4 regions of the Dysgonomonas sp. UBA7630 genome follow, and region 4 is predicted to be linked to each of the others. Evidence: riboswitches for the same ligand, from Rfam matches in the RefSeq annotation. Region 4 holds a riboswitch; each other region holds the start of a gene.
The links. Region 4 has a riboswitch for cobalamin ahead of pflB (formate C-acetyltransferase). Riboswitches for the same ligand answer to the same signal wherever they lie in the genome.

Region 1 (6,590 bases), on a different contig from region 4:
ATATAACTATGAGTTTGTATGAACTTCGCTTATTTGACTGTAGGATATGCTGCAATCGGATTTAAACCTTTTGTGTCAAATGTTTTAATTAATTTACCATCTGTATTGAAAACATACATATCTCCATCGGTCTTATAGTCTGATGTACCTATAAAGATATATTTCTTCACAGGATCAGATGATATACTATATGGTTTGTTCAATACAGTACCATCAGTAATAAAATTGTTAGTCAATACCTTTTCTGCTTTAGCATCGTATACGCTATATGTTATAATCTGATTCCAATTGGCATCGTATTGAGAATATATAATGTATATATTATCGTTACATATTGTCATCCATGTAGCATTTCCTACCTGAGTTACTTCTTGTGTATCTGCATCTATTCGTTGCAATGTATTTGGTACATCATTATAATTTCCATTTGATATTACATAGATATCCCCTTGACTATCTACAACCATTTTATCAGGATTTATAACAACATCCAGCTTCTTAAGCTCTGTAAAAGTCGCTACATCTACAACCGAAACTGTTTTATCATAACCAATAGCTGTATTATAGTCTAACCCTCCTGAATTTGCAACATATAATTTTCCTTTGGATGCTCGTACATATTCAGGGTTACGGCCAACTTTTACCTCAGCTTCAATTTTTAAAGTATTCGGATTTATTTTAGCCAAATACCCATCAAAATATGTGACATATACTTTACCATCATAAGCTGTAAGATTTCTCGGCTGTTGCTTTTTTCCTTCTTTAGTAGATTCTATAGTACTTAATATTTTACCCGTTTTGTCCAAAACATAAATAACAGCAGATCCTGATACTGCTATATAAGTTCTATCTCCGTAAGTTATTATATCTTGTCCAGTATCTCCCAGTCCTTTACTATTTATTGATTCGAAGACATTGTAAGTAACCTTTCCTGTTTCATAGTCGTAATAAGCAATATTTGCGTTATTACTTCCGCTTTTTCCACTATTTAATATATATGATCCTGTTCCTACCAAAGGTGGTTCAACAACAGGTGGCTCAACAATAGGTGGTTCAACAACAGGATAGCCTTCGTCATCACTACATGATGCGAATCCTAAAACTAATGCTACAAAGAGAAATGCGTAAAAAATTTTATTTATTTTCATATGAATAAATATTTAAAAATTATAATTAGCTGATATTGTAAAAGATCGTCCCGGCATAGGATAATATTGTACAATTTGATAATTCTTGTTTGTCAGATTAATTAAATTGAGTTGGAGGCGTAAGCTATTATTATTTAATATAAAAGACTTATTTAGTGAAATACTATGATCTGTATATGATTCTATCTCATTTTTTGGTATATTCTGATCAAGAGCGTAACGTTTGCCTGATATAATTACAGTATAGGCAAAATTTAACCAAGGGTTTTCTAAACTTACCGATGCCGAACCATAATGACGCGGTGTGTAAGGGATTTGATCTTTATAGTTTTTACTATTTTTATCTGTTACATCTATAACTCTCTGATAACTATAATTACCTGTGATATTTAATGATATTTGAGATGTTAACAATGCATGGAGACGCGTATTCAGATCCACCCCAGTCATATCTACCTTTCCATAATTGCGCATCTTAAAAATATTCATTGTAGGAAAAGGCACAATTTTATCATCTACTTTATTTCTGTAACCATCTAAAGATACACTCATAAAGTCAATGGTCTCAGATATTTTTTTTGTCCAAGTCAATCCTATATTGTATTGTGTAGCATATTCCGGTTTTAGATTTATATTGCCCATGCGTATGTAATACATATCATCAAAAGTTGGCACTCTGAATATCTTTTTATAAGATGCACGAAGTCTTAAATTGGCTTCTTCGAAAGGTAAGTATGATACACTTATAGATGGCGTTATCTTTTTCTTATCTTCAGGTGACTCTCCCGTTTGAAGACTTTCATCAACATAAGTAGCCAAAAGGCTTCCGGTTACGGTTAGATATTTATTAGTAAATTGAGCAGCCAAAGCTGTGAGTGATGAAATTCTCTTCGGCTTGTCTACATCTTCAAAATTACTGTTCAATCTATTCTGAAATATATCTTCAAATAAACTTATAGATAGATATTTAAGAGGTTTGCATATCATACCTGCTGATGCATAGTATTCATACTGAGTGATGCGGTCTTCTTGTTTGTTTTCTGCTGTATTATTGGTTATTGACAGATATTTATAATGGTTGCGGCTAAATTTTAATTGTCCTTTTATACTTATTTTATCATTAACTTTATTTTTGTAATATAGCTGGGAGAACAAATCCTTGTTCCAGACTCTTTCTTCATTGTCGTCTCTGTAGAAAATTACAGAACCCGGCAAACCTCTCTCCGAATCATAATAATTTACCTTAAATTTCAGCTCGCCAGCTTTACCCATACTCCCATAAAGGTTTAATTCTGTACGCCAGATATTGACATCCGAATTTCTACGCTTACGTTCTTCTGTCTGGTCGGCATTCTTAAATGTAAATTTATATCTTCCGTCTGCTCTTTCCCATCCTGTATTTAACGAAAGAGAGAATTTCTTATTCAGTCGGTGTGCATAATAGACAGTAGGATTGAAAAGCCCATAAGAACCAGCTTTAACTTGTATATTTCCATTATATGATTTATTCTTAAAGGCAGGGTTTGATGTTATTACCTCTAATAAGCCGGCTGATGCATATGATCGTGCAGATTGGAATATATCGTCAGATTGACCAATGGAGAGACTTATCATGGAAACATTTTCCAACGAAAAACGGCTGATATCAATCTGTCCGGATTGAACATTACTCATCGTAACACCATCATAACTAACTGCAGTATGTTGTGCCCCCATCCCCCTTATTGAGACAGTCTTCATACCTCCAATACCTCCATAATCTTTTACTGTAACTCCCGAAAAACGACGTACAGCATCAGACACGGACAGTATTCCTATTCGTTCAATCTCTGTATTATCAATCACTTGAAGTGGAGTTGTAGATCGTGAGACAGAAGGTTTGATCTGTGCAGAAATTTCTATCTCTGACAGTTTCTTTGCATTGAGACTATCATTAATCTGAGCCTGTACATGCATACAGCCTACTACAAATAAAAATATAAGGGAGAATAAAAAAGTCCTCATCTTCACAAATTATTCAATAAAATGCTTTCGATAAGAACAAAGAAAAGACTATATAATCTTAACACTGTTTCTTAAGCTCTATTCCTCGAAAGCTGTCCGAACTATTACTTTGCAGGTCTTCTGACTTACTCCAACTTGTACAGCCTTCCCATTTTGAATAACAGTGGCTATGTTGCACAAGCTTTACAGAGCTTACAGCAGCGGGTCTGTTCAGGATTTTCACCTGATTCCCTTTTAATTCGTTAACAAACGAAACAAAGTGCTGCAAAGGTAAGGATAAATTATATTGAAAGACAAAATATAAATGTTAATTCCACTAGCATGCTTCATGCGAAAGATATTATCCTGTGTTTTATGCCTCTATGCATTAAAATTCTCCAACCTTAAGCAGCCATGATTTAAATTAATATTTGTAAATCGACATCTAATGTTGTGTTTATCTTAAAAGAAAAACGCTTACCTTTGTTTCATATTCATATATAAATGAAATGAGGAATACAACCAGAGATAAAGTATTGCAGGAAATAAAAGTTGATCAACCGGCTCAATTGCTAGATTTCCTTGTCCAAAAAGAAGTACGTAAAAGCCGCAACGCAGTGAAATCGCTTCTTGCACATAAACAAATCAAAGTAAACGGAAAGCTTATCACCCAATTCGATTTCGAACTGAAGGCAAAAGATAAGGTCTCTGTTATGAAATACGATCAGTCTCGAAAAGAAAAGAGATTGAAGGGATTAAAGATTGTATTTGAAGACGACGACTTACTCGTCATCGAAAAAGAAGCAGGATTTCTATCTGTAGCTACAGATAAGGAAAAGTCACGCACTGTATATAACTCTCTGAATGAATACGTAAAGAAAAAAGATAAAAAAGCACGTGTTTATGTTCTGCATCGCCTCGACAGAGAAGTTTCGGGACTTATGATCTTTGCGAAAGACATGGAGCTCCAGGATATTTTCCAGAAAAACTGGGACAACCTTGTACCTAAGTATTCATACATGGCAATTGTAGAAGGACGTCCGAACCCTAAAAATGGAACTGTAACATCGTGGCTTACCGAGAACAAGAACTTTGTAATGATGTCATCTCTTATCGATAACGGAGGACTGAAATCTGTTACTCATTACAAGACACAAAAATCGAAAGGTGGCTATTCATTATTGGATTTTGACCTTGAAACACGACGCAAAAATCAAGTAAGAGTACACATGCAACAGATCGGACATCCGATTGTTGGCGATAAGAAATATGGTGCTTCAAATAATCCGATCAAAAGAATTGCCCTTCATGCCGGGGGACTAATTTTGAAACATCCAAGAACAGGGGAATTGCTTGAATTTAAAGCCGGCATCCCTAAAGCAATGCAAATACTAATATCCGAAACACAAAAAGAAAGAAAGGATAAGCCCGAAAAAGAGGAATCAATTTAATACATTTTAGGTATGAATGAAGATATTAAGCAGATAGGTCAGCGTCTGAAAGGCCTCCGTGAGGCTTTGGATATGACGACCGAAGAGTTCGCTTCATCATGTGGTATCGATCCTGTGGTATACCTCGAATATGAAGAAGGGAGAAAAGATTTGACTATCAGTACACTGAAAAACATTGCTTCGAAACATAATATAGATGTTTCTGTACTGATGTTTGCCGACGAACCTCGCATGAGCAGCTATTTTTTGACGCGCAAGGGAAAAGGTTTAGCTGTGAAGCGTGTTTCAGATTACAGCTATCAGACGCTAGCCGGTGGATTTAACAATCGAAAGGCTGATGTGTTTGAAGTCACAGTAGAACCCAAGCAAGATAGTGTAAGGATACATCATAGCACACATACCGGGCAAGAGTTTAACCTTATCCTTGAAGGACGGATGCTTTTACAAATAAATGGGAAAGATTTGATATTGGAAGAAGGTGATAGTATCTACTTCGATTCAAGCCTACCCCATGGAATGAAAGCTTTGGACGGAAAGCGAGTGAAGTTTATTGCTGTTGTGCTGTAAGCTGGTATTTTCATTTACTAAAAGATTAATCACCATTATATAATGTTGGAAAAATTTGTAAAACAAATTCATTTTACTTCAACTGAAGATTTTGCAAAGCATTATCACGTTGAGATTCCTGATAATTTTAATTTTGGATATGATGTAGTTGATGAATGGGCACGAATAAACCCTACCAAAAGAGCTATTTGTTGGGGAAATGACCAGGGAGAACACATCGATTTCACATTTGCAGACATCAAAGAACAGAGCGACCGTACAGCTGCTTATTTTCAGTCGTTAGGCATAGGACATGGAGATATGGTAATGCTTATCATGAAACGACGCTACGAATTTTGGTTTGCTGTTATAGCTCTGCACAAGATAGGCGCTGTTGCGATTCCGGCGACTCATCTATTAACAAAAAAAGACATCGTTTATCGCAATAATGCGGCAAGTATAAAAGCAATCCTGAGTGTAAATGACGAAACTGTCATAAGTCACATAAATGAAGCAATGGCGGAGTCGCCAACAGTGAAGTGCCTTATTGCATGCGGGGAAAATATACCTTCGGGATGGAACGATTTCCATAAAGGAATAAAAGAAGCGAAGCCTTTTGTACGTCCCGATCATGTAAATACCAATGATGATATTTCTCTGCTGTATTTTACTTCAGGTACAACAGGAGAACCGAAAATGGTAATTCACAATTTTGCTTACCCTTTAGGGCATATTGTAACAGCTAAATATTGGCACAACCTGCACGAAAACAGCCTGCATCTTACAGTTGCCGATACGGGATGGGCAAAAGCCGTCTGGGGAAAACTATACGGACAGTGGATAGCCGGTGCGGCTGTAATGGTATTTGATCATGAAAAATTTACACCTCAATTGGTATTACACCTTATAGAGAAACATAAAATCACTTCTTTTTGCGCACCTCCGACAGTATTCCGCTTTATGATTCGCGAAGACCTGTCTCACTACGACTTATCTTCGTTGGAGTACGCCACTACAGCAGGTGAAGCTCTCAATCCATCTGTTTTCGAGGCATTCTATAAAGGTACAGGAATAAAGATGATGGAGGCTTTCGGGCAAACTGAAACCACGCCGACTATTGTTACTTTCCCATGGATGGAACCAAAACCCGGAGCAATGGGTGTACCCAATCCGGCGTATGATATGGACTTAATAGCAGCAGACGGTCGCTCGGTAGAAGATGGCGAAGTAGGTGAAGTTGTTATTAAGACCGACAAATGGAAACCACTAGGTCTATTTATGGGTTATTATCGTGACGAGGCACTAACAAAACAGGTGTATCATGATAATGTATACCATACGGGAGACATGGCTTGGCGCGACGAAGATGGCTATTATTGGTTTGTAGGACGCATAGACGATGTTATTAAAAGTTCGGGATACCGTATCGGACCTTTTGAAGTAGAAAGTGCTTTGATGACAC
Region 2 (9,783 bases), on a different contig from region 4:
AATAATATTTTACAATTTTAAACATACAAAGATTATTAATTATCATATTTCCCAAACAAATATTTGGTTCAAATTATAGAGTAGATCCTATATTTAAGTGATACTCGTTCTTTGTTAAATCAAAAAGAAGGAAGTGATAATATATTTGTGGTAATCTTGGAACAAATAAAACATGCTTATCTATATGAGAAAGTATTATTTTATAATTATAATATGTATATTTTTTTTGTACCGTTCCTAAATAATTGGGGGTAATTAATCTTGACAGATTATTACAGTCAAGGAATAACCAAGCATATTGATTTCGCTCGATAACTTTCAGTTCATATCTTCAGTATTAACTCAATATTATAATCAGGTTGGTTGTAAAGTTGGAGGCAGCAGACTAATATAAAAAGACAAAGATTTATCCGACTATAAACAAGGTTTTAAATGACACGTTGAAATATCCTAAAGTGTCTAGCTTCGCAGAATATAATAAGTTAAATCTATAGTATACATTTTTTAAACAATCGATTTTGCCTAATATTTTTTATGTATCGCAATATTTTTCTTTGAACGTTATTTAGCCTAAACTCGATAGAGAAAAACTATTTTGATCATATAATTCATAATAATTATATTTTCATAGGATTAAATAATTGTTATACTCTATCAGAAAAAATAGTCGAAAATAATTACATTTTATGTTCATACAAACTAAAAAGCTGAAACAACCCTCAAAAAGCTAAGAGTGGAACAAAAGCTCTCCTTGTTTTAATAATCTTTATAATAAGTTTTCTTTTTTAAATATTTAAACATACCTTTGTTTTCGATTTTGGTGTCATAATTCCAATAACTTACGGAAAAGTGATGAAAAGGGAATCAGGTGTAAATCCTGAACAGACCCGCTGCTGTAAGCTCTACTAAAATCTTTGAACAATACTCAAGCCACTGTTCAACAATGAATGGGAAGGACGATTCAAAGATGGAGTAAGTCAGAAGACCTGCCAAGATTATTATAATTTAAGGCTTTCGGGAAATAAAGCTGAAGAAGATGAAAAGCAGAATTCTGACCATCATTATTATGGTTGCTCTTTTTAATTTAATCGTTTATATTTTCCTGTTAAGTTATTTGATAATCCTTTAATCAGGTGGCTTAGATGTTGTCATTATGTGGGTTTAACCGAGTTGGGTTAATGTTTTCTTTTATATACTGTTGTTCCATAACGGGCTTCGCGCAAAGTAAACTAGATAGTATACAACATCTAAATGAGATAGTAGTCTCGGCTCGTAAAACTAGAGTAGATGTTATCCCTGTACAAGTACTATCGGGAGAATTATTACAAAATTTAAGTGCCCATTCTGTAGCTGATGCTTTGCGTTATTTTTCGGGTGTACAATTGAAAGACTATGGTGGTATTGGTGGTCTTAAGACTGTAAATGTACGTAGTATGGGTAGCCAGCATGTAGGTGTATTCTATGATGGGATTGAAATAGCGAATCCTCAGAATGGAGTTGTAGACCTTGGACGATATTCACTTGATAATATTCAAGCTATCTCTTTACATAACGGACAAAAAAGTTCCATTTTTCAGCCGGCAAAAGATTACAGTTCTGCAAGTTCTATCTACATAGAAGCTAAAACTCCTCAGTTTGGATGCAACAAAAAATATAATCTGAAATTTACTTTCAAAACAGGAGCATTCGGACTGATTAATCCTTCTTTGTATTGGGAACAAAAGCTATCTGAGAAATTAAATTCATCGTTTAATATTGATTACACTAACTCGACAGGTAAATATAAGTTTCGATACAAAGTTCAAAATACTGTTGACAATAGAGGGGGATACGATACTACCGCTGTTCGAAAGAATGGAGACATTCAGATATTTAGAATTGAGCAAGCCTTCTTCGGAAAGTTAAAAGGAGGTGATTGGAAAAGTCGTATTTATTTCTATACTTCAGAACGGGGATACCCTGGAGCGATTGTGAAAGAAGAACCCGGAAGATTTAAGCACGAAGATAGACAAAAGGATCGGAATTTCTTTGTTCAATCAGCTTTGAATAAGAGATTTTCAGACGTTTATGCAACAAAGATATCAGGGAAATATGCGTACGATTATTTGTATTATGAATCTGATACTTTAATTCAAAAGTTGAAAAATAAATATATGCTCCATGATGTTTATATTTCTTCAGCCAATCTATTTAATATCCTCCCTTCGTGGACAGCTAACATTTCTGCCGACTTTCAGTGGAATAAAATGAATGCCAATTTGGTGGAATTTATCTATCCGCAACGTTATTCTACTTGGGTAGCTGTAGCGACTTCTCTCGATCTGGATAGAGTAAAAATACAGGGTAGTTTACTCGGTACTTTTGTTCATGAATCTACCAAAGAAGATAAAAAAGACATTCAACGTGATTGGAATAAAATCACACCCTCCTTGATGGCCTCATGGCAACCATGGAGTAGAGAGGACCTGTTTTTAAGAGTCTTTTATAAAAATATATTTCGAATGCCGACCTTCACCGAGATGCATATGGCATATATGGGGACATTGTCTTCTTACCTCAAACCCGAATTTACCAAACAATATAATTTAGGGTTCGTATATTCAAAAAATATAAATTCATCATTTTTTCTAGAAGGACAAGTCGATGCCTATTACAACGAAGTTACAGACAAATTATTAGCTATCCCGGGCGGTGTAAATTTTCGTTGGACAATGAAAAATATTGGTCTTGTAAAGATAAAAGGAGTAGATATTGCTTTAACATCTACTAACAAGATAGGAAAAGATCTAACTTTAGATACTCGGATAAATTATACTTACCAAAAGGCACAGGACTATACTCCAATGGTAGTAGAGAGTGATACCATTACCTATAAAGGACAAATAGCATATATTCCGATCCACAGTGCATCGGCCATATTAGGCGTCAATTATAAATCATGGAATTTATCATACAGTTTTATTTATACAGCTACTAGGTATACAGGTAGTGCCAATATTCCCCGTAATAGACTTGAGCCTTGGTACACTCACGATATGGCTATCGGTAAGTCTTTTGTGTGGAGGAAAAATAAATACAAAGCTACCATGGAAATTAATAATCTATTTAATCAGGCTTACGATGTAGTCTTGAATTACCCTATGCCAGGAACAAATTTCAAATTTATACTCAATATAACTATTTAAGAAAATTATGAAAAGAAGATTATTCAAATTAGGATTTCTAATTCTAATTGTAGGATTAACACTTCTCTCTTCATGTAGAGGAGATGAAGAGGAACTGATTCCTCCCACAATAACACCGGTAGCTCCTGTTGATGAAACAACTGTTGTAGAAGGAGAAGAAGGTAATATAAAAGGATTTTATCTGTTGAATGAAGCCAATATGGGAAGTAATAAATCTTCCATTGATTACTTCGATCGTAAAACCGGTAAATATTGTCAAAATATTTATCCTTATCTGAATCCTAACATTGCCCATGAACTGGGAGATGTAGGTAACGATATCCAGATTTATGGGAATAAACTATATGCCGTAATCAATGTTTCAGGTTATGTGGAGGTGTTGGATGTAAATACCGCACGCCATATAGGTTCTCTCACTATACCCAACTGCCGTTACATCGTTTTCGACAAAGGTTATGCGTATATAAGTTCTTACAATGGACCTGTTAAGATAGAACCGGATACCCCACTAGGTTGTATCGTAAAGATAGACACTACCAACTTTAAGGAAGTTGGACGGGTTTCTGTAGGCTATCAACCCGAAGAAATGGTGATAAGAGATAATAAATTGTATGTCGCTAACTCGGGAGGTTACCGAGTTCCGAATTACGATAATACAGTGTCTGTTATTGATTTAGGTAAGTTCGAAGAAATAAAGAAGATAACAGTAGGGATTAATTTACATCGGTTGGAATTGGATAGTGATAATAATATCTATGTAAGCTCGCGAGGCGATTATAAATCTACGGCATCAAATACATATATCATCGGGAAAAACGATATGGTAAGCAAAACTTTAAACTTACCATGCTCTAATATGACCGCGATGGGCGATTCTATTTATATGTATAGTGTAGAATGGAGTCATATAACTCAAAAAAACACAATTACTTATGCTATTGTAAATACCAAAAGCCAAACAGTTGTATCTCGGAACTTCATTAAAGATGGAACTGAAAAGCAAATCGTAATACCGTATGGTTTAGCTATTCATCCCGAAACCAAAGACATATATGTGACTGACGCTAAAGATTATATTAGTCCGGGAACGTTGTTCTGCTTTGACAAAATGGGTAACCGAAAATGGTCTGTGGTTACAGGAGAGATTCCGGCTCATATTGTGTTTACAAAACATAGGTTGAAAAGTTTAATTTTAGATTAATAAAAAAGTAAATGATGAAAAATAAAATTTTATTTCTTTTTTTACTATTGAGTGGTTATTACCTCTCATCATGTTCTGGTGATGATGATATAGTTCAAAACGATATAACTATTACATTCTCACAAAATGAGTATAAAGTTAGAAAAGGGAAAACATTAGAGATTGTACCGCAAGTAACCAATGCAACCAATCCTATTTATTCGTGGAAATTGAATGGGAAAATTATTTCGAATGATTTACAGTTAAATTTCAGTGACTATAGCGTTGGCGAATATTTTATCATATTTAGGGTTGACGATGAAATTGGATATAAAGAGTCGCAGATTAAAGTTACTGTAGCAGATAAAATATCACCCGAAATAGAAATGGTCTCCAGCTATATTGCATATGTGGGGCAACCAATAGAGCTGAAAGCAACAGCCAACTATGCAGAAAACGCAGAATATGTATGGAGAAAAAATGGTGAAATAGTATCGGAAGAACAAGTGTACTCTTTTGTAGAAGAAAATTTAGGTTCATTTGCCTTGACTGTTAAAGTAACTACCGAAGAGGGTGTTGACATCAAAGCCCTAACAGTAGTCGTATTACCTGTACCCGAAGCTGAACTTTATTTCGATGATGGTCTATACCGAACCATAACCAATAAAAATAATCTACGCAAGATGACAGTCCCTCTTGACAGAACTTTGGTGTTAGCTCCTGTTATTTGCCATATAGATAAACCTGCCGGCTTTAAGTGGACTGTTGATGGAGTTGCACAAAGCTCGACTACCGAGTTTTTAAAATTTACACCTACCGAGAAGAAAGCTTATTTGATAGAAGTAACAGAAACAGGAACATCGGTAAAGGCGCAAGTAGAGGTTACTTGTACAGAGCCTGAAAGTACTTATTTCAGAGCAATACAGACAAACAGTAAAGCTGTTGCTACTAAAGCTTTCAATTACATTCCAGCTCCGGGACAGTTTATTGATTTCCAATCTCCATATCAAACAATAACTCAGGTGTTACAAAAATTCCAAACATCCGTAGATGCTAATTCTAATATGTTTCATATAGGGGCTTACGGAGGTTATTTTGTAGTAGGATTCGATCATAGTGTGAAAAATGTGGCAAATAAAGCTGACTTGAGCATCAATGGTAATTCTTTTGCAGGTTGGAGTGAACCGGGAGTAGTTTGGGTTATGCAAGATTCGAATGGCAACGGATTACCCGATGATACATGGTACGAACTGAAAGGCAGTGAGTATGGAAAGAAAGACAACATACAACGTTATGCTGTTACTTATTACAAACCTACAGAAAAAAGAACTGATGTAATGTGGACAGACAATTTTGGAAATACAGGTTCGGTAGATATTAATGGATATCACTCTCAAGACTATTTCTTCCCAATGTTTATAAAAGAAAGTGCTTATACCTTGACTGGTACACGTGTGCCACCGACATTCTATATTGCCGAAGGTACAGGTTATGAATCGTCCAGAGACTTAGGATGGGGGTATGTGGACAATCACAATACAGACCCAACGAGACCCATTGGGGAGTTTTGGATAGAAGATGCTATTCATGCTGATGGAAGTCCTGCTAACCTCACTCATATAGATTTTGTAAAAGTACATACGGCTTCTGTAGGTAAAGGCTCTTTAGTTGGTGAAGTATCAACTGAGCCGGGTAATCCTGTTGATCTGAATTTTAATAACTAAAAGACTAATTAGATAATGAAAAGAATATACCATTATATCTGTCTGCTGATATTGTCTGTCATTTTATTACCTGCTTGTAGTGACGACAACAAAGAATTTGAAGGAAAAGACAATTATATAACTTCTTTCTCTCTGAGACTAGAGAATGAAACAGAATTGAATGGATTAATTGAAGGTAATAAGATTACCATTAATGCTTCTTCCAGTCAGTCTCTAGAGCGAGCTAAGGCTACTGTAAAACTCAGTGAGAATGCTAAAATATTTCCTAATCCCGAGGAGATAACCAACTGGGAAGAAGATATAGTATTTGCTGTAACTTCTTACAATGGTACTCGTTCTCAGTATAAATATACTGTAAACAGAACTGAGCAGGAACAAGCCGGTACTATTATACTCGCTACTCAGGCCGATGTAGATGCTTTTGGACAGAAAGGCATTACTTCGATTGCCGGAAATCTGATTCTGGGGCAAATCTCAGGTAAAGATTCCATCAAATCATTAAGTCCGTTGGCTGGTCTTACACAGATAGGCTATTCTCTAATTGTTTATCCTACTGTCGATATGACTAATTTTGAAGGCTTAGAAAATCTGACTAAAGTAGGAGATCTTATTCAAATAGAATCTTCTCCAAGAGTGCAAAGCGTTTTATTCCCTGCTTTAGAAATGGCAGGAGGAGTAGCTTTGAAAAACGATTCATTAATAACCATTAGTTTTCCTAAGCTAAAGAATGTGTCTAAGTCTTTTGTTATTAACTCGGGGATGGGGCAGGTAATTCTTCCTAGTTTGGAAAGAGTGGGAGAAACATTCCGGTTAACAAATACTTTTTCCAATGTAAAAGCATTGATGCCTTCGGTTATATTACCGTATTTGAAAGAAGTAGGAAGCATCGAACTTTCTCGTCTGGAAAATGTAAAAAAAGTGGATTTTTCAGAATTGAAGACCATTGCTGATTTGAATCTTTACCCATTAGAAAAATTGATATATATAAATGCGCCTAAGTTGCAGATTATAACAGGTAAATTAACTACTTCAGCTACTAGTAAACTGAGCGAATTTAGCCTGCCGGAGTTGGAGGAGGTTAACGATATGATTGTAGAAGGAAAACAGATTACGACGGTTAATCTTCCTAAACTAAAGCGAGTAAAAGGAAAACTAAGTCTTAATTATGCCAAAATAAATGGACTGGCTAAAGGTTTTGAATCATTGGAAACGGTTGAAGGAGAACTTTATATGCTAGATCTAGCTATGAAAGACCTAATATTTCCTTCTTCGATAAAAAAGATTAATAGATTATCAATCTACAACTATCTTTCTGCACCTCTTACCAAAATAAACATCAAAGGTATGAATATAAAGGAATTGGCAGTAATGGCTTCGGCTGTTGATGGTGTTGAAATTATCGGAGATGATGTATTTAACGGAACATTAAGTATTCTGCCGGATAATGCTAAATCTTACACTCTTAAATTCCCAAAGCTACAAGGATTTTCCGAAGTAGATTCTCTGAGCCTCGGATCTTATATTTCTAATATAGATGTATTAAATATAAAAGGAATAAAAAAAATAAAGAAAGGACTTACTATTCCTAATAATAATTTACAGGATTTTTCTATATCAGATCTGGAAGAAGTTGGAGGAAACTTCACCATAAATCACCTGAATAATATTGTAGACCCTTCTGTAATTCAGATTAACATATCGGATCTTAAAAATGTTGGAGGAAATTTTAACGTAACCATTGATTCAAGGTCTGTCCGAACATTGAATGTTCCTAAGTTAGAATCAGTAGGAAGAGACTTCACCATTGGCACAGGCTACATGTCTACTTCATCATGGAGTCCTAGCTGCCATCTGAGATATCTGCTATTTCCTAAATTAACTAGTATAGAAGGAAAGATGAGTCTGGTGCCATACAAGGATGATGCTAGTAAGGTAAACGAGGAGCTAACAGATTTGAATGGTTTCTCAGCATTGAAAAAAGTAAGTGGTATAGAAATTAAAGCTCAAGCAGCTTTAGTCTCATATGCTGGCTTGAAGAATACACTATCTGCACTTACTGCAGGACAATGGATTGTCGAGAGAAATGGCTACAATCCAACATACGACCAACTTAAATCTGGTGCTTGGACAAAACCATAAACTATAAGATGGAATATTTAAGTAAGTGTTCTTTAAACTTAGTTTTAGAATTATAAACAAAAAAACAATGAAAATAAATAATCTGATATTTATATTACTCCTATTCGCTTTGGTGACAGCCGGATGTAGCGACGACAGAGACTTCAATGGAGGTGATAATTATATAACATCTTTTCGGTTGGAAAAAGATGGAATCTCTTTCAATGGGTCAATATCGACTATAAACAATGAAATAGTTGTTACAGTTCCTGAAAATATATTGCTTAATAATGCTACTGTAAATATTACAATTAGTGAAAATGCAACAATTAGTCCCGATCCTTCTTCTATAAAAGATTGGACAGCTGAGCAAACATTCGTCGTTAAAGGATACAACGGAACAGAAAGAAGCTATAAGTATAAATTAGAGCGTGGTGTCGTTTCACGCAACGGCGATATAAAATTGCTTACTCAGGAAGATGTGAATGCTTTTGCAGACATGGGGCTGACAGAGATAAATGGTAATATAACTATCGGTGCTGCTAGTGGCTCAGACTCAATACATACATTGGCTCCATTCTCTAAATTAACAAGCATCAAGTTTGGATTAACGATCAATCCGACTTATGCAGGGAAGAATCTGGATGATTTGAAAAATCTAAAAAAACTTGGCTCTCTGAAAGTTGTAGAGTTGAATAATACTTTAGAGGAAATAAATTTACCTCAATTAGAATACATCGTTACGGGGATCAATATTGATTTGCCAAAAAGATTACAAAAAATACTATTACCTGAATTAAAGCATGTGGATAGAGGTATATATATCAGCAAGGCAGAGGTCTTGAAAATGCTTGATTTAGGAAAACTAGAAACTGTCATAGAAGATTTTACTTTAGATGGCGGATGGGGTACAAATGTATTGGATGAGTTTAAAATTGGATCATTGAAGAGTGTGGGTGGTTCTTTTAAGGTATCAAATTGGCAAGAACTAAAATCTTTATCTATGCCTAATTTGGAAAATATTTACAAATTAGAATTGAGTAGCTTAAAAAAAGTAGAAAAAATAGATTTATCATATTTAAAAACTATAAAATCAGACTTTCAGATATCTAATAACGACCTGCTTACCAATCTTAATGTGTCTTCTTTGGCTACTATCGGTGGCGACTTTAATCTCAACTATCTTCCGTCGATTCCATCTTTCGACGGATTTAAATCTCTATCCTCAGTAGATGGTAAATTTACCCTTTCGAATCTGGATAAATTGAAAGATACTAAAGGTTTTAAAAGTTTGAAATCAGTCGGAAAACAATTTGATATATCTTATATGGCTGCTGTAGAAGATAATCTAGATGGTTTTTCTTCTCTAAGCAGCGTGGGAGTAGGAGGAGTTTCTATTAACGATGTATCGTTTAAGACTTTCTCCGGATTTAATCTTAAAAATGTAGAGAGAATTGGTATTTATGCTCAGAATATAACCTCTATACGCGAGATTGATTTAACGAGGCTGAATATAGAAAAATCTATAATTCTGAATAATATAATGTCAGAATACACCTTAAAAGGAGCTAATGTC
Region 3 (9,783 bases), on a different contig from region 4:
TTCCCCAGAAACCAGTATATGGACTTCTTCCTAGCCCAATTAGTTGATAAGATGTCATATTTTTTATTTCGAATTTCTCAGTCAATACGACTCCAATTAATGTCGCTAGCTCTTTTTCAGAATATTCCTCTACTTTTTTCCCATGAATAATGATATCACCCGACAATTTGGGTTGAAAGGCGGTTAGCGTCCTCAACAAAGTAGATTTGCCAATACCGTTTGCACCCAACAGGCAGGTAAGTTCTCCGCTGCATATATCAGAAGTTATATGTTCGGCTATCACCTTTATATTCTTTTGTGATGAATAACCTATAGCAAGGTCTTTTAGCTCTATTGTCTTTTTTTTCTTATGCATAACTTTAACTGACTTCATTTTTGCGTTTACCGAATAAGACGGAAATCACAATAGGTGCGCAAATCAATGCTGTTACCGAATTGATAGGTAATGCCCCTTCGAATCCCGGCATACGAGCCACCAAATTACAAAACAGAGCCAGAGAAGCACCAGTAAGGGTTACAGCAGGCATGAGTATCCGATGGTCGGATGAAACAAAAATAGTTCTGCACAGGTGAGGTACAGCCAGTCCCAAAAAAACGATAGGCCCGCAGTAAGCTGTTACGATAGCAGTAATGATGCACGAACAAACAATAACATAGAGCCGGGCTTGTTTTACATTCAATCCAAGGTTACGTGCATAGCCGTCGCCTAAAAGTATCAGATTGAGAGTCTTTTTCAATAGGAATGAAAGAGGTATTAATACAATCATGATGCCTACAAAAGTATACACTTGATTACCTGAAACTTTAGAAAAACTACCCAAGCCCCATATTACATAAGCTCTTACATCTTCATCGTTACTAAAGAATTTCAGAACTCCAATAATAGCTGTTGAAATATACCCTATCATAACGCCGATAATAAGTAGGATAACGTTTCCTCTTACAAACCGAGAAATAGTTATAATGTTAATCATTATAGCCAAAGCACCTGCTACTGCCGCTATAGATATTGCTATCTCGCCAAACAATCCCATCTTGATCAGTGCCGTTCCTCCAACACTACCTGAAAGCAGGATAATAAAAGCTACACCCAAACTTGCACCAGAGCTAATCCCTAGTTCGGACGGTCCGGCTAAAGGATTGCGAAATAGTGTCTGCATCTGTAATCCACTAATGGATAATCCGGCGCCAGCAACTAAGGCTGTGATGGTTTGAGGGAAACGGGATCTCCAGATAATATTCTCCCAGATTATAGATTCTTCCTTTATTCCGAATAGAATATTCCAAACGGAACCCACTGGTATGGAAATTGTGCCCAATACCAGATTCAGAATGAAGAAAACTAGTATAGAGGTAGAAATCAGTGCAAAAACTATCAAGGGACGTTTCATTTATTTAAGTAATTCGTAATAAACAGGAATATGTTCCGGCAAAAATGATGGATGAAATATCTTTATCAAGTCGGCTAAAACTACTTCGGGCTCTACAGGAGTATTTTCATAGAAAGGTTTCTCTCGCAGATTACAATATATAAGCTTTTTATCCTTAAAAGCTTTAAAATCTGCATATCGAGCATCACTTTGTTTCAAAGCATCGTAAGTGAATGTTCCATCGTGGCTATTCACCATCCGCCAATAGTCAGTATTTGCTCCCTGCGAATAAACAGTTTCGAAATCGACATAAAAACCTCCGGATTCGTTATCATTTTTCATAAAATAATCGGCTCCTGAATCTCTGAATAGCTGTGCGAGATAGCTGTTTCCTCCAACTACATACCAGTTACCCGAATGTAACTCACCGCTCAATACAGTAGGACGTTTTGAAACAGAAGCAGACAATGCTTTTAATTTATTATACTTGTTTTCTATATCGTCAAACTGTTTATTGGCTTGTTCTTCTATTCCTAATAGCATAGCAATGAACTTAATCCATTCAGCCTGTCCCAAAGGAGAACTTTCTTTATATCCTAAAAAACTAATTAATGGTATATCCAGGTTTCGAATCGCATCATATCCCCCTTTTTTGAATGGTGAAACAAGTATAATATCCGGATTTAGGGCGAGAATTGCCTCATTATCAAATTCACCTTCTATACCGATTTTACGAGTCTTACCTTCTTTAAGTTGCTTATTCATTTGTTCATTAAAAAGAAAGCGAGTGCTGGTTATCCCTACAACCTTATCCAATGCCTTGAGCTTAATAAAGTTTGACAGTTGCAGTGTGGTCATGCAAATTACACTGCGGATAGGTATTTCTATTATCTGATAATCAGCAGGTATGCCCTCTTTGTTGCTCCCTTTATTGACCAGAGCATATTTGTAATGCATATCGCTCTCCCCGGATGGATCGGTTATATCAACTAATTTATAGTTTTCGGAACTAGTCACTTTGAAGCCTTTGGCATATTTAATATTCATAGAACCTGCAGTGTTTCGATCTCCGATAGTTTTTGCATTCTTATTTTGATTACAGCCCGAAAATGCAATAACCAGAGTAAATAAGATAAAAAGTAGTTTTTTCATCCAGATTATTCTTTTGTAATTATTAATAGTGAGAAATAAGGAAATTTACGATCTATTATTTCAGGTATATCCTGCGTATAGAATTCTTTTTCTTTAATTCCTACATTCTCAAAATAATGTATTTCCACTTTATCTATTGAAGACATAGCCTGCTTTATAGCCTGTTCCGATTGAGAAGGTTTCATTATCACGATAGAGTTTCCTGTTGCTATTCTTGTCGTTAAATCATTGGATGATATTATCCCGGGAATGATATGCAATTCTTCTTCTTGTTTGGCTATATGGATATTGGCAAGGGCTGCACAGGCAATAAACGCCGGGATGCCGGCGATACGTTCTGTAGGAATATTTTTTGATATAAGATTATCTGATATATAATGAGTTGAAGAGTAAAATCCTGCATCTCCTTCTGCTACTACAACTATTTTTAATCTTTTCACATAATGCTTTTCTATAAGCTCAGCAACTTCCTTATAGCAGAGTATTGCATGCGATCGATCTTTACTCATAGGTACATCAAAAAGAGAAATAACGGAATCATTAATATTCAGTTCCAATAAAATATCACGGCTACGAGATGACATATTTCCGACTGGTGAAACAGTCGAGGGGCAGAGGATAATATCTGCTTGTTGCAAAGCGTTTAAGGCTTTTAGGCTTATAAGTTCGGCATCACCTGGCCCAAGAGATACAAATGTAACGAAATCAGACATATTTATTTTAAATTATTATAGTTACAATATGCTTAATTCAACAAAAGGTAAGCAACTGAATACCTGTAGTAGTTACAATAAATATGTTTAGAGATACGGATTTTGTATGTTCGTATATTCCGCAGCATACCAATACTGCCTTCAAAAATATGTAATGCCTCATATCTTATTTTATTATTGTAAAAAACTAATAAAATAAAACAACGAGTTTCCTGAAAATTAATAAAATAGCAATGAATACAAGATGTATTGCACAACCACTTCTATCCCTGGAAGCTTGGTGTTTATTTGTCAGATCTGGCAGGTCTTCTGGCTATCCTCCGGTTAAAAGCCTTCCCATTTCTTTCGAAACAGTGGCATGGAATTTTCAACCGATTTTATGAGAAATTACAGCTGCAGGTACAGCCCCGGATTCACACCGGGTTCCCTTTTATTACAACTTCACGATTTTGAAATTGCAATACCGAATCTGAGTGCAAAGGTATTAATATTTTTTATTTTGAAGCCCAAATTTCAACTTCAATTTTAAGCTCTGGTAAACCTAATGCCTTCACATAAGCAATAGTCATAGATGGGTATATTGTACCAAATAGATTTTCCCATCTTGCGTCAAAAAAATCCCAAACAATTTCTTCTGTAGCCCAGATATTGACTTTTATAACATCGTCTGAAGTTAAATTCTGACTTTCCAGAATTTGTTCAATATTCCTAAATGTATTGTATACCTGTTCATTCATACTATCAGGAATAACTCCATAATTATCAGCTCCAATCTGTCCGGAGAAAGTGTATAGAGTTGAATTTTTAGGAATTATAGTCACATGTGAATATTTTCCAATAGGCTTTGATATATTCTCGGGATTTAATCTGACGATTCTTTTGATTTTATCACTATTCATTTCAATTTTTCTTTAAATAAACAATTCAAATACCAAAGCGGTATTTCTTTTGTAATGCAAAAGTATAGGTCGTGTATTATTTGAAATTGGATAAAACCGACAACTCTCAGAAAAAGAAATACAATAGTTCTCGTAAATTGGATTGTAGAAAGAACACATCGCTAGCAAATTCTAGATAAGCCATTGAGGAAAGTTAGCTAAATACTCTTTTGAGTTTAGTATGAAATTTCTAGGATTAGTTCCTGTAAATTCTTTAAATTCCCTGTTATAGTGCGATTGATCAAAATAATCATATTGATAAGCAAGTTCTGTAAAGTTTTCAAAATTTATTTGACGCAAAGAATTTAAACCCTCTTGAAAACGCATAATCCGTGAAAATATCTTTGGTGATAATCCAACAGACTGTTTTATAATTCTTTCTAATGTTCGCTCCGACAAATTCATTTCCAATTGGACTTCTTTAAGAGTTTTTCCATTTTGTAATAATGTGGAAGCATGCACCAACTTCTTATGATTATTTTTGACTCTTTCTATTTGCTTAAGGAAGAAAGAAGAGATTAGGCTTATTTTTTCTTCTAAAGAAATTGCGTTAAGAAGTTGCTCAAGAATAGCATCTCTCACAATGTCTTCAAGTGAAATATTTTGATGATTTAACTCAAAAGCATCTAATCCAAAAATTGTTTTTAAAGCCGTTGGTTGCAAATATACGCCAATAACGCTAAAGTATCCACTAACTGTATGCTCTGTATATTTAGAATATTGCCCATATAAATACAATTGAGGCAACGCTTGTCCCTTTCTATCAAAAAACAAGTTTGGTTCTTGTTGGAATATTAATGCCGGTAGTCCATCCGGGATAATCTTAAAACATTTATCACTAGAATTATTCTTAAAGTCCTCCAATATCCAAAAATATTGGATGTAATCTTGCAGAGCCTTTATTGGAATAATTTTTTTATAAAACATTTATCTTTATATATGTAAAATAGATAATCTAAAATATGAGAGAATGTTGCACAATACATATCAATCCTAAGTAAGCGCTATTTTATATTACAAAGATAAATCTTTTAAAATGAATTAATCTTACTAATTTTTAGAATTCAAATGTTACTCCAATGGTAGGGATTATAGATGCACTCGAACGTTTCAAGTTTTTCATCTCGTAACGTTGCTCTTCTATTGGTGCTTGCGGATTTATGATATTTCCCGTACTTACAATAACATCTTGTCTTTTGAATGAACTGCGTGTTACATTCTGTAAATCGAGGTAAAGGCCAAGCATATACTTATTCAGATAAAAAGTTCTATCTACTCTCAAGTCTAGCTGAGTATATGAAGGGTTACGCAACGTATTGTATTGAGTATAGTCGAGATAAGGTTTTCCCGAAGCATTCCAAGCCAAAACCAGCGAGGATTTGTCTTGATCGTAAGGAGTAAAAGGTGCTCCACCTATCGATTTTATCTTTGCTCCTACACTCCAATTAGAATTAAAATAATAAGTTCCTGTAAGATTAAATATATAGCCATTATCCCATGCCGAAGGAAGGTACTTGCCTTCTTTTTTTGCAAATTGACTTTTGAATAAAGTGAATGAAGATAAAACATTTACTTTACGTGCTACCACCCACCTAGCTAACAATTCTACTCCGTAGCTTTTACCTTTTGCATCCGATACAAGTAGTTCGTTGCCTATAGCTCCGTAGTCGTCACCCTTACTCATCAAAGGAATGCCGTCTTGCACAGATAAAGGCATATTGTTGTAATATTTATAAAAACCTTCCAGAGATATTTCGAAATTCTTTATCGACTGATAATTGAAGCCTGCCGACACCTGATCAACACGCATATAATCCAACCCCTTGTTTACAAACATACCATTGTTATCTTTCAATCCCATTGCTGTAAGAGGTGGAAGCTGGAAGTAACGTCCGATATTAGCGTTGGCATTCAAGTTAGCTATAAGCCTATATGATAAAGATAGACGGGGCGAAATCTGATTGAACATTTGCTTGGTATTATGTGAATAAGATGCAGCATCTAACCTTATTCCAAAAGATGATTTGAATCTCTCATTTGTTGAAACATAATCTATATTTGAGAATAAACCCCATTTGAAAAAGTTTAGTTCTGTATCATATTGGAGAGACGTTTCTTTATCGTTATTAAAAAATACCTGAAAACTATTATTGCTATATTGCACGTAATCTATATTTAGTCCTGTATTAATTTTCCATTGACCAAGCGGCGTAAGGTTTTCGAATCTAAGTTTCGATTCTTGTTCCAACGATTTATATTTTAACCTTAGCATATCAGGGTCGTTATTCAAATTGTCCTGATATTTCGTGTTACGGTTATTCAGATAACTATGGCTGAGAGCAAGAGTCTGTCTATTACGTTTGTTGTAATGTTTATAAACTGCACCCAAGGTAAAAGTTTCCTGCTTTATTGTTGGCAAATAGCCTAGTATGTATTCGGCATCTTCTGTAGTAGCTTTATTATTTAGCTTCATATCATCTATTGCACCAACACCTATAAATGTAAGCTCGTTAGTGGGTGACAATTGAGTTTTTATCTTGAACAGGGCATCATTGTATGTCGGCAAGAAAGGGAGCCCTATGAGATCGAAAAGAAGTTGCAGATAAGATCGCCTTATGGATACTGTATATGTTGTCTTTTTACTTAAAGGTCCATTGGCTGTCGCAGACGCTTCCGATGCGCCTAAAGTTGCTTTGAAAGATTGCTTTTCCGGATTTCCATCAGCTAATTTGAAGCTTACGACAGAGCTTAATGCATCGCTACTGTACGAAGGAAAAGCTGCTGTATAGAAGTTTACTTCCTTGATCAAATCTGCACTTATGATACTTACAGGCCCTCCAGAAGCTCCTTGTGTACTAAAATGATTAATGTTAGGTATTTCTATACCATCCAGAAAGAAACTATTTTCGGAAGGTCCACCGCCTCTTACAATTAAATCGTTTCGGTAACCTCCTGGTGAGAAAGCTACACCCGGATAAGATTGTACAATGCGGGATATATCGCGGTTAGCTCCAGGGCTTTTTTCTATTTCCTGTGTACTTATAACATGTAATCCAACCGGGCTTTCAATTGAACGCCTGAAAGGCATAGGATAAACATTAACATCGGCTAACTCATTTTTATTTTCTTCTAATTCAACGATTATTTGTAAATCTTTTACAGTTAATAAATACTCAGGGGTTTGTTCAGCTTTATACCCAACAAATGATACTAGAAGGGTATAAGGTCCGGGTAATAGATTTTCAATAGAAAAACGCCCTTCTTCATCTGTTTGTGTACCAATAGTCGTACCCTTTACTATTATACTGGCATAAGGAATAGGGCTTCTGTCTCCTTTGTCTATGACTGTTCCCTTTAATGAATGCTTCTGCTGAGAGAATACACTAATACTAAAAAGTGATATAAATACAAATAATATCGTTTTCATAAATATTTAATAAGCGAATTAATTAAAACTCACAAATTCAACATTTAGATAAAGAAATTAGTTCACAATTTATATAACTATGAGAATCTTTTACTACATGTATTCTCTTTGCAAATTAATATAAGTATAATCGGAGATAGCACTATTTCTGTTTTACGGAACGACTTAATGTCAGATACCCTAACACTCCGCCTATGATAGAAGCTGCAAAAATACCAATTTTTGCTTGTACCATATATTCAGGATGAGTGAATGCGAGTGATGTGATAAATAATGACATGGTAAAACCGATAGATGCGAGTAGGCTTATACCTAGTAGGTTATGCACATTCATTCCTTCCGGAAAAGGAGCAACCTTTAATTTAATAAGTAAAAGCGTAAAACCTACGACTCCCAACACTTTTCCTAATAACAGACCTAGTGCCACACCTAAAGCTATATTTGTGCTGAATAGCTGCTCTATATCAATGTTTAGGGAAACTCCCGCATTCGCTAAAGCAAATATCGGAATTATAACGAAAGTCACTAAAGGATGCATTCTGTGCTCTAAGCGTTGCAACGGAGGAATTGCTTTATTCGTGTCTATTTTTATTTCTTCCAGTAAATGCAACTGATCATTTGTAAGTGTCGGAATTTCACTTTTAGGATCGACTTCTATAAATTTATTCAGATATTTCTTTATTCGTTCAACAAATAGATTTTCTTTTATTTTGACATCTGCAGGAATCATGAAAGCTGCAATAACAGAAGCTATTGTAGCGTGAACACCCGATAGCAAGAATGATGTCCATACCCCAAGAATTCCCAATATAGCATAAAACAAAATACTTCTGACTCCCATTTTATTGCCAACAAACATGATAAACGCAAATCCGAAACCTGTGGCAAGGCTTATAAAAGAGATATCGGAGGTATAAAAAAATGCAATAACCAAAACAGCTCCCAAATCATCAACAATGGCGAGAGCCGTAAGAAAGACTTTCAATGATATAGGTATTTTGCTCCCCAACAGATACAAAATCCCCAGAGCAAAAGCAATATCAGTAGCCATCGGAATGCCCCAGCCATGATGAACTTCTCCTGATGGATTAAGACTTATATAAATGAGCGCGGGAACAAGCATGCCTCCTATTGCAGCTCCGATTGGTAAAAGAGCTTTACGAGGATTGGACAGCTCCCCTCCTACTATTTCCCGTTTAAGTTCTAGCCCAACAACAAAGAAAAATACGGCCATCAGGCCATCGTTGATCCAATGATGGATACTATATTCAAAAAAAGGGATGCCATTAAATACAAATCCTAATTTATGTTCTAAAAAATGAAAATAATCTTCCGACCAAGAAGAATTAGCAAGAATCATTGCAATTATAACACTTAGCCCAAGAACGATCCCTCCCGCCTTTTCTTGTAATATAAACCTTTGAATGGGCTGAACAACCTTGTCTATGGGTTCTTTTTTTTCTTCTGTCATCGATATAGTTTTTTATGAGAATGTTTTATCTACAATAAAATGTACCTTAGTTGTAAACTTAAGTAAAAGTCAAAAATAAAAATATTTTTCTACTTCATATATTTTTTAACATTTATCGACATTTAAGATCTTTAATGTTTACAACCCCTTTTTCTAAATGAATTTATGGTCTCTGATAAGACTAACCAATAGACACAAAGTCGTGATTTATAATATAAATCACGACTTTGTTAGTTATATAATCTAATTACAAGTTAATCGTTCCCTTTTATGAATTTGGCTACTTCTCGAACTTCGACACTACCGCCAATTTTGAAAATAGGATTAGCTTTGGCAATCTCTACTGCTTCATCAATTGTTTCTGCATTTATGACTACATATCCTGTTACAATCTCTGTACCTTCTGAATGAGCACTATTTACAATATTTCCATTCGAATGAATTGTTTTTGCTCCTGAGGGGGATAAGGTATTTCCTTTATCGGATACTTTATTTTGCTTCATTAGACTACTGAACCATTCCATTCTTTCTTTCACTTGTTCTGGAGATGGTTTTATCTCCGAATCTTTATTTAATCTGAATATCAATAGAAAATCTTTCATATCATACATTTTATTAATATTTAAAACAAATACAAATATAAAGATGTCAATAAGAAATATATCAGCACTTTTAGGCCTGTTTTCGGTACTTTTTAAGAAAAGTACTAGGA
Region 4 (6,241 bases):
TCAGTACCATATCCTTTTATCTGTCCGTCTGCTTCAAATTGCAAATATCCCATATCATCGAATATTACACGCATGTGACGTATATATTTTTCGTTGAGCGTGCGGAAAGCTTCAAGACTTTCAGATTTACCGGCTCCACTATCACCCATTATGATAATATTTGCTTCTTTACCATTCTTCAGAGCAATATTTACCATAGCCCCATGAATAGGCAGATTGCCTCTTTCCATTTGCTTGATATTATGCAGCGTAAGAAGCATCTTCTTCATATAGCCAAAATAGTCGATATCATCGCAATAATTAGCATAACCAATCAATATATCATTCTTCTTATCCTTATGATAGAAAGTACGTTTTTCTTCATAGCCGTCAGGGTATCCAAATACGTAAATCAAATCAGGTTTCTTTCCTACATAATCATTGCCTTTAGCCAACTCAAACAAGTTAGCAAGACCTAAACCATGACACATAAAATCTTTATGGAAATAGACAAAAGCTAATAAGTTACCAACTTTTGCAGGATACAGAAACCACTCATCCTCATTCAGAATCAAATTAGCCAAAGGATTTGTTTGATGTTCCTGAAAAATACCATCTCTTGTATTCTTCTTTGTATATGAAATATAAGGAGGATTAATAACTACTGTTCCTATAAATGGTATAGATGCAAGCCCCTTATACTCTATCGGGCAATTCCATTGCATATCGTTAAGCATCAAGCCCGCATTCGCCCCTGCGATAGTCTGACGGTATACGCTATGACTGTATCCCATTACAGTTTCTTCTGTACGTCTGTAGATAGATAGAATCAACTCATTAAGAAGTTGGTTTGCTTGCACAAAGCGCACATTTTGAAGACCATCACCCATGCGATTGTTATGAACAACAGTAACCCTTTCCAGCCTTCTCCAATAGTTATAGAGCATTTCTATAAGTTCTATAAACAAGCCTTTATCCTTAAAGAATGGAGCAAATTTATTATTTACTACCAAAAGCTCATCTATTTCACATACAGTCAAAAGCTTCATAACCTCTATCAAAGACAAGGTGAGCTCTTCATCAGTTTTGAAATCTTTAATAAAATAATCGTAAATAATCTGGTTATCTTTCTTTATTCTGAAAATAAAGGATTCAACCACCCGATGAAACGCGTAACTACTTAAAATTTTCTGCCTGTTATCACAATACTTCAAAGAGAAATTGATGATAGCACGACCCCTGTTTAATGTAAATTCTTGCAGCATCTTTGTTATTAATTAGTTAATATATTAGTATCAAAATATTTTTATCCCTAAATCTTTTATCTTCTTTATTTTCTTTACACTCTTTTTCCGAAACAATAATGCGGCAATACATATACCGATTGCCAGACAAAAGAGTAAAGAAGATGTCAATATAAAATTGTAAACCGTGTCGTGTAATAAGAATGCTGTTTTTGCACCCGTCGTTCCCTCTTCGTATATTCTTATACATCCCAGCATCGTCTTGTAGGCATACAAACCCGGTATCATCGTTATACAAGCCGGCAATGTAAATACAACCGGAGGAGTATGTATTTTATGAGCACAATAGATACCCAAAAGCCCTATCACAACAGTCCCACTCAACGTAGCGGAGATCAAGCCAAAACCAAAATACAACAACGTAAAGCGAATAGCATGCCCCAGCCCTCCCAGCAAACCGGCAACCAACAATCCCTTCTTTGGCGTTTCGAACAATAGTGCAAAACCTATAGCAACAAAAAAACTAAGAAGAGCGTCTTTCAATATATCTATTAGCATAATCAAAAGTTATTTATTCCTATTATTGTCATACTAATAAACATACCTACAGCGATACATAAGAGAATAAATCCACCGAATGCTCCACGGGCAATACCTGTAGGGATATACCCTTCAAGCAAATCGATTATACTATTTATCAGAGGAACTCCCGGAATAAGGAATAATACAGAAGTAGCAATAGATGTTTGAGGCAAATAACCAAATCCCGACAAGATATTCAATCCTGATATGGTTGTTGTCACAAACGCTGAACAGATTACAATAACCATCAGGTTAAACTTTCTTTTAATCATCTCCTGACGCACCGCAAGCCCCACGAATGAGGCTACAAAAGCAAAAGCCCCATCTATTAAATTCCCCCCGGCAAGCAGACATAACGATCCGCAAGCTATTCCAATAAACAGACGAACAAGCCAAACAGAATAACGAGAGGTATCTTTCAATCTTTTTATACGCTGGTGCAACTCCTGCAAAGAAATCCGATCTTCGGCAAGTTCCCATGTCAGCAAACTGGTATTGGTGAGTATTCCAAAGTGTACCCCATGATGTATTATCTTTTTATTGGCTGTTACTATGTTTTCCTCATTATCCATATTGGTTACTGATACCGATACAGCAGTAAATGATATCAGCATTTCTACTTTATAGTTTGTCTTCTGTGCTATACGTTGTACATTCCTATTAATTCTTTCACAGTGGGCTCCCGATTCAAGCAAGAGGGTACTGACCTCCAATATGATGTCTACAAATTCCTTCAACGACAACTCTTTGTCTGAACGTGTGTCTGTGTCTTCTACATCTGCACATCGATCATCAACATGCGAATAATCAAGAACGTTTGCGCGCATTTCTTTCTAAACTTTTTACGATTAAACATAAATGTAAAAAGCTCTTTTGAACTTCTCAATGCTGCAATAAGAACACACCTGGATAATAACATCTCCTCCGACAAGAGGGATGAATGAAATTATTAGACATAACACTTTTATCGCGAAGCATTGTCAATCCGATTTAAGGCAGGTATCCTGGCTTTCACCATTTCTATTTTCCTTCCCATCTCTGCACGAAACAGTGGATTTTAAATAGAAACTTTCGCGGTGACTACAGTTGCGCGACAGCTCAGGACTTTCACCTGATTCCCTATTCTCCTCAATATCTGAGGCACCTTAGCGGTTGAAGAATAATGATAAAGAACTTTCGGGAGGCAAAGGTATAGGAAAAAATAATAAATAGCACATCTTTTTTATTTTTTCCTATACAAAAAGATATAAAAGAAAACAAAAAGAGAAGAGTCTCAATCAATAAGCATTTTCACATTAAATGTTTATTTTTATGCTTAAAAACATATAACTTTGTCACAGGTTTTGGTGTCATTTACTATATCCATAGAAAATGATGAAAAGGGAATCAGGTGAAAATCCTGGACAGACCCGCTGCTGTAAGCTCCTCCAAAGACTTTGAACAATACTCTATCCACTGTTCTTACACTGAATGGGAAGGATGCTCAAAGATAAAGTAAGTCAGAAGACCTGCCAAGACCATATAGTTTGAAGCTTTCGAGGAATAAAGCTGAAGATTTAGGATGGGACCTTTTTCATAAAGGGAAAAGCCTCCTCTATTTTATTTTTATTCTGTTACATTTATTTAAATACGTCTGTATTTATTTCTTATTCTATTCCACGTAAGCTCTGAAAATTGAGTACTTAGAAATTTATTTTATAACTAAATGGAAGCATATAAAAACTTTAAAGGCACACGGTGGCAAGAGGAAATCAATGTAAATGATTTTATACTCCAAAACTATAAAGAATACACAGGGGACGAATCTTTTCTACAAAACCCTACTGAGGCAACAATCAAGCTTTGGGAAAAGTTAAGCACAATGTTTATTGAAGAAAAAGAGAAAGGCATATATGATGCCGAGACTCGAATACCTTCTCAAATTGATGCTTATGGACCCGGATATATAGACCAAGAGCTGGAAAAAATTGTAGGAGTTCAAACAGACAAACCGCTAAAAAGAGCAATATTCCCTAACGGAGGTCTCCGTATGGTGAAACAGAGTTTGGCCGAATATGGTTATAAACTCGACAAAGGAACAGAAGAAATATTCTCAAAATACAGACGCACACACAACGAAGGAGTATTCGCAGCTTATACCGACAGCATCCGCAGAGCCAGAAGTAACGGATTGTTAACCGGCCTACCCGATGCTTACGGACGTGGACGTATTATCGGCGATTATCGCAGAGTAGCTCTTTACGGTGTAGATCGATTAATATCGGAACGAGAAAAACGTTTCCAAGAATGTGACCCAATTGTAATGACAGACGATCTGATTCGTCTTCGGGAAGAGCTAAGTTCGCAAATAGAAGCATTACTAGCCTTGAAACGTATGGCTGCTTCGTACGGGTTTGACATTTCTCAACCGGCGAATACAGCCCAAGAAGCTATCCAATGGACATACTTTGGATACCTGGGAGCTATCAAAGACCAAAACGGTGCAGCAATGAGCCTCGGACGTGTAACCACTTTCCTCGATATCTATATTGAAAGAGATTTGCAGGCAGGCTTAATAACCGAAATAGACGCACAAGAGCTTATCGATCATTTTGTGATGAAGCTACGTATTGTCCGTTTCCTTCGCACTAATGAATACAATGAACTATTTTCGGGAGATCCGGTATGGGTAACCGAATCGATCGGAGGTATGACAAACAACGGAAAGTCGATGGTTACGAAAAATAGCTACCGTATGCTTCATACACTATACAACCTAGGGCCTGCACCCGAACCTAATCTAACAATATTATGGAGCGACCGTTTACCCGAAAGCTGGAAGCATTATTGCGCCAAGGTTTCTATCGATACTTCATCACTTCAGTACGAGAATGACGACCTGATGCGCCCTCAACTAGGCGATGATTACGGCATAGCATGTTGTGTATCACCGATGCGAATAGGACATCAGATGCAATTCTTCGGTGCAAGAGCGAACTTGCCTAAAGCATTGCTATATACGATAAATGGAGGTAAAGACGAAATAACTAAAGCGCAAGTATTACCAAAACACTGGGTAGAAAAGGTATCAGGAGAGTATCTTGACTTTGAAGAAGTTTGGGAAAAATTTGACCGCACCTTGGATTGGGTTGCCGAAACTTACGTAAAAGCATTAAATATCATCCATTATATGCACGATAAATATTCATACGAAGCTTTAGAAATGGCTTTGCATGATGTTGATATCGTTCGGACACAAGCATTCGGGGTTTCGGGGTTATCCATTATCGCTGACTCTTTTGCTGCTATCAAGTATGGAAAAGTACGCATCGTAAGAAATGAAGAAGGTGACGCAGTCGACTATATTATAGAAAAAGATTACGTTCCGTTTGGAAACAACGACGACAAGACCGACAGGTTTGCTGTGGAAATAGTAGAAAAGTTCATGAGCAAAATCCGTAAACGTAAGATGTATAAAGATGCTATACCTACACAATCAGTGTTAACCATCACTTCAAACGTTGTTTACGGAAAGAAAACAGGAAACACCCCTGACGGACGACGTGGAGGAACACCTTTTGCTCCGGGAGCCAACCCTATGCATGGGCGTGATACCAGAGGAGCTGTAGCATCACTTTCATCTGTAGCGAAGCTTCCGTTTGCTCATGCAAATGACGGCATATCATATACTTTCGCTATTACGCCAAACACATTGGGTAAAAACAGAAAAGAAGAAGCTCAAAACCTCAGCGGACTTCTTGATGGTTACTTCTTACAAACAGGTCACCATCTCAACGTTAATGTATTTGACAGGAATCTGCTTATCGATGCGATGGAACATCCTGAAAAATATCCTCAGTTGACAATACGTGTATCAGGTTATGCTGTTAATTTCGTAAAACTTACAAAAGAGCAGCAATTAGATGTGATAAACAGAACGATTACTACATCATTCTGATACCCCATTAATACATATATGGTTGCCCCAAAAGTGTTTTAAATTTTGGGGCAATATCTTCTCTTATTAGGAAGAAAATCAATTATGAAAGGTTTAATTCATTCTTTCGAGTCTTTTGGAACTAAAGACGGCCCGGGTATAAGGTTTGTATTTTTTATGCAGGGCTGCCCTCTTCGTTGCCTCTATTGCCATAACCCAGACACATGGAATATGAACGATAAGGAGTACGAACTGATTCCGGAAGAGGCTTTCGAAGAAGTAAAGAAGGTAAAAAACTTCATACGCAATGGGGGTATAACCATTTCGGGAGGAGAACCCCTGCTACAACCTCAGTTTATTATCGAACTATTTAAGATGTGCAAGAATGAAGGTTTACATACAGCTATAGACACATCAGGATATATATTAAATGATAAGGTAAAGGAAGTTTTAGAGTACACAGATCTTGTACTGCTAGATATTAAACATATCAATCCTGATAAATATAAAAACCTCACAG

Region 1: another riboswitch for cobalamin. It lies ahead of B3P17_RS10310 (TonB-dependent receptor plug domain-containing protein); the one in region 4 lies ahead of pflB (formate C-acetyltransferase).
Region 2: another riboswitch for cobalamin. It lies ahead of B3P17_RS03920 (TonB-dependent receptor); the one in region 4 lies ahead of pflB (formate C-acetyltransferase).
Region 3: another riboswitch for cobalamin. It lies ahead of B3P17_RS02875 (precorrin-2 C(20)-methyltransferase); the one in region 4 lies ahead of pflB (formate C-acetyltransferase).

Annotation. Positions count from the first base shown of each region.
Region 1 covers NZ_DLIY01000023.1:94,166-100,755, forward strand. Annotated here, with positions in the region: gene B3P17_RS10305 (DUF5074 domain-containing protein) at 30-1,148, opposite strand; gene B3P17_RS10310 (TonB-dependent receptor plug domain-containing protein) at 1,161-3,152, opposite strand; cobalamin riboswitch at 3,246-3,427, opposite strand; gene B3P17_RS10315 (RluA family pseudouridine synthase) at 3,641-4,582, shown strand; gene B3P17_RS10320 (helix-turn-helix domain-containing protein) at 4,595-5,149, shown strand; gene B3P17_RS10325 (AMP-binding protein) at 5,192-6,590, shown strand, end outside.
Region 2 covers NZ_DLIY01000011.1:112,124-121,906, forward strand. Annotated here, with positions in the region: cobalamin riboswitch at 802-1,008, shown strand; gene B3P17_RS03920 (TonB-dependent receptor) at 1,179-3,185, shown strand; gene B3P17_RS03925 (YncE family protein) at 3,193-4,386, shown strand; gene B3P17_RS03930 (PKD-like domain-containing protein) at 4,398-6,089, shown strand; gene B3P17_RS03935 (hypothetical protein) at 6,105-8,228, shown strand; gene B3P17_RS03940 (hypothetical protein) at 8,296-9,783, shown strand, end outside.
Region 3 covers NZ_DLIY01000006.1:76,734-86,516, reverse strand. Annotated here, with positions in the region: gene B3P17_RS02890 (ABC transporter ATP-binding protein) at 1-355, opposite strand, end outside; gene B3P17_RS02885 (iron ABC transporter permease) at 360-1,391, opposite strand; gene B3P17_RS02880 (ABC transporter substrate-binding protein) at 1,392-2,522, opposite strand; gene B3P17_RS02875 (precorrin-2 C(20)-methyltransferase) at 2,528-3,235, opposite strand; cobalamin riboswitch at 3,518-3,718, opposite strand; gene B3P17_RS02870 (RidA family protein) at 3,730-4,134, opposite strand; gene B3P17_RS02865 (helix-turn-helix domain-containing protein) at 4,306-5,100, opposite strand; gene B3P17_RS02860 (TonB-dependent receptor) at 5,231-7,600, opposite strand; gene nhaA (Na+/H+ antiporter NhaA) at 7,743-9,071, opposite strand; gene B3P17_RS02850 (YciI family protein) at 9,326-9,673, opposite strand; gene B3P17_RS02845 (helix-turn-helix domain-containing protein) at 9,744-9,783, opposite strand, start outside.
Region 4 covers NZ_DLIY01000001.1:79,097-85,337, reverse strand. Annotated here, with positions in the region: partial or broken gene B3P17_RS15835 (phosphoenolpyruvate carboxykinase) at 1-1,244, opposite strand, end outside; gene B3P17_RS00340 (threonine/serine exporter family protein) at 1,275-1,781, opposite strand; gene B3P17_RS00335 (threonine/serine ThrE exporter family protein) at 1,784-2,632, opposite strand; cobalamin riboswitch at 2,783-2,966, opposite strand; cobalamin riboswitch at 3,133-3,335, shown strand; gene pflB (formate C-acetyltransferase) at 3,511-5,742, shown strand; gene pflA (pyruvate formate-lyase-activating protein) at 5,827-6,241, shown strand, end outside.